Dongshaea marina: one gene and its partner. Each later gene encodes a partner of the first gene's protein in a complex. Links are inferred from orthologs where the notes say so. Each region holds a gene or a part of one and is shown on either strand. Other genes may lie near its edges. The genes, in order: panD and DB847_RS00985.

Evidence for each region.
Region 2: the proteins of panD (region 1) and DB847_RS00985 are in contact, whole or in part, in a crystal structure (PDB 4CRY), measured with the Escherichia coli proteins. The link is inferred for Dongshaea marina from one-to-one orthologs.

Annotation. Positions count from the first base shown.
Region 1 is NZ_CP028897.1:1,209,838-1,212,994, reverse strand. The notes cover bases 179-3,006. They hold panD (aspartate 1-decarboxylase), read left to right. Parts: upstream 179-1,316; coding sequence 1,317-1,697; downstream 1,698-3,006. Other genes in these bases: DB847_RS06025 (LysR family transcriptional regulator), read right to left, coding at 2,797-3,006; DB847_RS06030 (hypothetical protein), read right to left, coding at 2,016-2,666; panC (pantoate--beta-alanine ligase), read left to right, coding at 418-1,281. Also shown: more of DB847_RS06025, read right to left, coding at 3,007-3,157. UniProt on the Escherichia coli protein: Catalyzes the pyruvoyl-dependent decarboxylation of aspartate to produce beta-alanine.
Region 2 is NZ_CP028897.1:193,110-196,130, reverse strand. The notes cover bases 330-3,021. They hold DB847_RS00985 (acetyl-CoA sensor PanZ family protein), read left to right. Parts: upstream 330-1,328; coding sequence 1,329-1,715; downstream 1,716-3,021. Other genes in these bases: dut (dUTP diphosphatase), read left to right, coding at 2,955-3,021; coaBC (bifunctional phosphopantothenoylcysteine decarboxylase/phosphopantothenate--cysteine ligase CoaBC), read left to right, coding at 1,766-2,974; DB847_RS24135 (YkgJ family cysteine cluster protein), read right to left, coding at 973-1,227; DB847_RS00990 (murein hydrolase activator EnvC family protein), read left to right, coding at 330-969. In the rest of the region: more of DB847_RS00990, read left to right, coding at 1-329. UniProt on the Escherichia coli protein: Controls both the activation and catalytic activity of PanD in a coenzyme A (CoA)-dependent fashion.

The DNA of each region.
Region 1 (3,157 bases):
GCTAAAAAGATCAGCCAGGCGATCACTATTCCGGTGATCGGTATCGGAGCCGGCAAAGAGACCGACGGCCAGATCCTGGTGATGCATGATGCCCTTGGGATCACCTCGGGTTATATCCCCAAGTTCAGCAAGAACTTCCTGGCCGAAAGTGGTGATATCCAGAGCGCAATCTCCCTGTATGTCGCCCAAGTCGCCAGTGGAGAGTTTCCCGGAGCCGAGCACTCCTTTAGTTAGAGCGCTTACAGAAAAATCCAATCCTCCATAGGATTCATCTGATTTTTGTGGACTAGCAACAGGGTGATACCTTGTGACAGAGCCACAACAAGTTGACTTAACTAAAACGAGGATTGGACAAACACGAGACCTTCATCAGGGTCATCATTCTGATTCAATGAAAGTGCTCTAAGGAGAAGAATTTTGCTTATTACTGAAAATACAGCCGCTCTTCGCCAGCAGATCCGGGAATGGAAACAAGCCGGGGACACAATCGCCTTTGTCCCGACCATGGGAAACCTCCACCAGGGACACCTGACCCTGGTGGAAAAGGCACGTCAAAATGCCGAGCGTGTGGTTGTCAGCATCTTTGTCAACCCGATGCAGTTCAACAACTCACAGGATCTGGAAAACTACCCGAGAACCCTCGAACAGGATCAGCTAAAACTGCAAGACGCTGGGGCCGACCTGCTGTTTACGCCCGATGCCTCCCTCATCTATCCCAAAGGCAGTGAAAACCACACCTTTGTGGAAGTCCCGGGTTTAAGTGAGCTCCTTGAAGGGGCGCTGCGTCCCGGCCACTTTCGCGGCGTGTCCACCATAGTCACCAAGCTGTTTAACCTGGTACAACCCGACATCGCCTGCTTTGGCCAGAAAGATTACCAGCAGCTGGCTCTTATCCGTACCATGACCGAAGATCTGGCCCTGCCGATAGAGATCATCGGCGTCCCTACGGTTCGGGCTGAGGATGGCCTGGCATTGAGCTCGCGCAACACCCTGCTCACTGCTGAGCAGCGGGAGCTTGCGCCTCAGCTGGCCCGAGTGATGCGGAATATCAGCAAAGAGCTGGCAGCTGAGCGGCAGGCTGAGCCACTGGCAAAGCAGGCGGCAGATACTTTGGATTCACTCGGCTTTAAAACCGACGCCATCGATATCGTCGATGCCCGGACTCTTGAGCCACTCCAGCCAACCAGCCAGCAGGCCGTAATCCTGATGGCCGCTTACCTGGGTGAGGTTCGCCTCATCGATAATATGGTTGTGGACCTTTGTCCACAAAATGAGCTATAGTCCCGCCTTGCGGTTGAAATCAACAGGAAACAGATATGCAACGAATCATGCTCAAAGGCAAGCTTCACCAGGCTCGCGTTACTCATGCCGTCCTCAACTATGAAGGCTCATGTGCCATCGATCAGGATCTGCTGGATGCCGCAGGGATCGTCGAGTATGAGAAGATCGAAATCTATAACATCGAAAATGGTGAGCGCTTTGCAACCTACGCCATCTCTGGCGAGCGTGGCTCACACATGTTCTCTTTGAACGGCGCAGCTGCCCGTAAGGCCGCCGTAGGCGATCGGATCATTATCTGTGCATACGCCCCCATGGACGAGCAACAGGTCAAGACCCACAAGCCCAAGCTTGTTTATCTCAACGCTGACAACCAGATCGAGCGTACCAGCTACGACATCCCGGTTCAGCTGGCTTAACCATAAAAAGGCAATCGAAGTGCTCGCTTCGGTTGCCCTCTCTTTTTGCCCAAATAAAAAACCTTGCCGACTCGGTTTCACTCCCTCCAGAAAAACAAACTTAGATTGCTAATGTCAACATACAGGCTCTTAACATCATCGCTGCTCAGCTAAAGGTGTAAATTTGCCTCAATAGCCATAGCAGAGTTGACTATTCAAATAGTAACGATAGGACTCAGCTAACTCTCGCAGATGTAGCAACGCTAGTATAGCCAACTCAATATTTAGAGATCTGTCGAGAGCAGATTATTTTTCTCAAGAAGATATTCACTAAAAATATCAAGCTATTAAGATTACTTGAGCATCTTTAAGATCCATATCAACTGTCGTTATCTTACTAGTCACCTCCTCTATCTTTGATACAGTGTTTTTAATTTCACTTATATTTTCTTGAACTAGCATATCTTTTTTCTCAATTGACGAGGTAACCTCTTCAATATCCGACACCACAGTTCTTATGCTATTGACGTCATCTTCTATTTTCTGAAAATTAGTCTCAACATTCAAATTAACAGCATTTACCTGACTAGTTATACTATTTATTTCACTAAGTGCTATCTGACTTCGCTCAGCCGTAAACTCTGTCAACTCGCTTATTAGTACGGAGCTCTGTAGTTTTGTCTCAAACTCTTCAGCAATCGCTCTTTCGTCCTTTACCTTCAAGTCAAAGGAGTATTTATCCATAGTATATTTATAACCCGCATGCATTGTGAGTTTTATATTAGTCCCCATGGATAGGACACCACCCAAATTAAGGCTATGATTCAAACCAAACACGCTCATGGACTTGAAGCCAGCTGTCAGGTTCTGATTTATTCCATTGTAAATACTCCACTTATTTTGAGCTGTTATTGAAATGTTAGCATCTCCCCATCCGAATCCACCATTGGAAGATGAGAGGGTTTCTGACCCATTTTCATAATCCGCCATAATAACTCCCCGGAGCTGAAATATGTAAAAATGTACGCCTTATCATAAGGTGGATTAGCACCTTAACTCCAGGAATATATTAATCGTGTTCAGTTATAAATAAAACACCATCAGACAACCCATCTGTGTATCAGCAGGTTGTAGATAACTGACTTTCCAAATCACAAAACCAGGATGAAATACAACTCTTGAGGAAAGCCTGCATCTCCTTCCCAGTGTGAGACAATGTCCTGGAGCGTAGCGAATAAATAGAGAGACTATGCTCTCTAAACTGCTCTAAAGGTAAAGAAAACTCAATTAACTCACCATTATCTATTTCATCTTTGACCATAAACCTTGTTGTTATTGTCAATGCCTGCCCAGACTTAGCAAGTTCGATGCAAGTATTTAAGTCATCGATCCCATAACGGATTTTTCCAATTTGTTTCAGCATCATGAATACACGCTCCGGAATGTAATTCATATACTGATAACCAATCTTTGGAAGCGCC
Region 2 (3,021 bases), 1.0 Mb from region 1 along the record:
AATAAAGAGATCCAACAAACGGATCAGCAGATCGATGCAACCGGCCGAAAGCTCCACCAGCTTGAGCAACAACAGACGGCTCAGGAGCAGCAGATCGATACTCTCAAGAAAAAGACTCTGGCCCTGGAAAAAGAGAGCCAGCACCAGAAACAGCAACTCGCCAAACAGCTCGATGGCATGTATCGACTAGGAAATGGTGAGTATCTCCAGTTGATGCTCAATCAGCAGCGCCCGGATAGTATTGAGAGGATGCTGGGCTATTACAGCTACTTCAATAAAGCCAGGGTCACCCAGTTGCAAAAGCTGGATAAAACCATGCAGGAGCTGGCAGACAGCCGTCAGCAGCTAGTCATAGCGAATCAGAATCTTGAGCAGCTTCAACAACAAACCCGCAGCGACCAACAGCAGCTGGAGCAACAAAAGGAAAACCGCGAGCGTGTTGCCAGCAGGCTACGCAAAGAGCTCAAAGGAGAAACATCTAGTCTGGGGCAACTCAGACAGGCCGCCGGTTACCTGGAAAAGCAGCTCAAACAGGAGCAACAACGTCAGCTCCAGCTCAAGAAGAAAGCCCCGATGGATGGCCTGCGTCGTTACAAAAAGAGGTTACAGTGGCCGATTCGTGGCAGGCTTCTTCACCTCTTCAATACCAGTAACTCCAACCAGGTTCCCTGGAAGGGGATCGTCATCGCCACCAAAGAGGGCGCACCGGTCAAAGCTATCTACTCCGGCGAAGTGCTGTTTGCCGGCTGGCTGCAGGGCTTTGGTATGGTGCTGGTGATCGATCACGGCAAAGACTATATGAGCCTCTATGGCTACAATCAGTCTCTGCTCAAAAAAACCGGAGATACGGTCAAAACCGGTGAGACCATTGCTTTAGCTGGTCGCAGCGGTGGCCAGAGCCGCAGCTCCCTCTATTTTGAGATCCGTTATAAGGGACGCGCCGTCAACCCCCTGAGCTGGTTGAAGTAGAGCCTACAGAGCCGTCAATTTCTCCCATAGACTTAAACGCTCCAACGCCTCCTCACGGCACACGCCACAATTTTCGGCTGAAGGGGTAAATTCTGAGCAAACCCTGGGACGTTCCGGCTGACCGAACAGGCGACATCCAAGCTTCTGATCCAGGTGCAGGCAGGGCTCTCCTGCAGGCTTACCATCAGGCAGTCCGGGCAGGGGACTGGATATGCTGGGTGCAATACAGCAGGCTGCACAACCGGGGCGACACTCCATAAATACTCTCTTAGAACAAAAAACAGGCGGATTATAACCAGATCCGCATCACAGTTCATGATAAAATCCCCAACAATTTTGTGTGAGGTAAAGAGTGCATCATGCGTCTGACAATTCATCACTTAAATGAGATCCCTACAGAGCAGCAAACATATGTAGAAAAGATGTTTGCCTCCCCGGAGCAGGCGAGCCACTGGCTGAGCCTGGGACTCACCATCCATTTAGCAATCTTCAATGAGAAGGGCGTCGCCATCGCCCTGAGCGATCGTGAGTCGATTCGCTTTCTCACGGTGCGCGATGTCACCCGTCGACGTGGTGTTGGTCGTTATCTGCTTGAGCAGCTCCAGGTTTGGATGCGCGATCAGGGTTACCCGAAGATAACCATGGATCTGGCCTCCCTTGAACCACAGCCAGCCAGTGAACTGAGAGCCCTGCTCGTCAATCAGCAGTTTGAAGCCGATGGCTCCTGCTATCAGCTCACCCTGTAACCTAAGTATTGCTCCATCAATAAGGTAGCTCACTCATGCCATCAAATAACATGCAGCTTAAAAACAAGAAAATTCTGCTTGGGATCAGCGGAGGAATCGCGGCTTACAAGGGGCCCGAACTGGTGCGCCGACTGCGTGAGCAGGGTGCCGATGTCCGGGTCGTCCTGACTCAGTCCGCGAAAGCGTTTGTCACCCCACTCTCTTTGCAAGCCGTCTCGGGACACATGGTCTCAGACAGCATGCTGGAGCCCGAAAGCGAAGCCGGCATCAACCATATCGAACTTGCCCGCTGGGCGGATCTGGTATTGATCGCACCGGCCAGTGCCAACCTGATGGCTCGCATGGCGATGGGGATGGCCGATGAGCTGCTACCTACCCTGTGCCTGGCAACTCCCTCCCCAGTTGCCGTCGCTCCTGCGATGAATCAGCAGATGTACAGCCATCCGGCAACCCAGCATAATATTGAAATTCTCCGCCAGCGTGGTGTCACCATCTGGGGACCAGCCAGTGGCGAGCAGGCCTGTGGTGACTATGGCCCGGGGCGAATGCTGGATGTTCCTGAGCTGGTCAGTGAGGTTTGCCAATACTTTTCATCCGGGGCACTCAACGGAGTCCGCCTGCTGCTGACCGCGGGACCGACCCGGGAAGGGATCGATCCAGTGCGTTTTCTCTCTAACCACAGCTCCGGGAAAATGGGCTTCGCCCTGGCTCAGGCCGCCATCGCTGCGGGTGCCGAGGTCGAGCTTATCGCAGGGCCTGTCAACCTGCCGACACCACCAGGCGTCACCCGAATCAATGTCGAAAGTGCCGAGCAGATGAAACAGGAGGTTCTATCCCGCTCAGCTCAGGCCGATATCTTCATCGGCTGCGCTGCGGTCGCCGACTACCGCCCGGAGCAGTGTGCTGAGCAGAAGATGAAAAAGGATGCCGAACAGATGGTGATCCGCCTGGTGCGTAACCCGGATATCATCTCTTTGGTTGCTGCCAGTGACAATCACCCCTTTACGGTAGGATTTGCGGCAGAGACCCAGGATGTGGAACAATACGCGGTCGACAAAATGCGACGCAAGAATTTAGACATGATCGCTGCAAACGATGTTGCAAACCCCGAACTTGGGTTTAACAGCGATCAAAATGCACTGGCCGTGTTCTGGGCCGATGGCAAGGCGGAGCTGCCTCAGGCAGGCAAACAGCAGCTCGCTTCTCAACTCATTGCACTCATAGCTAAAAGATACAAAGATGAAACAGATCGAACTTAAAATCCTAGACGACCGTATCGGAACCCAGTTCCCTCTTCCTCACTATG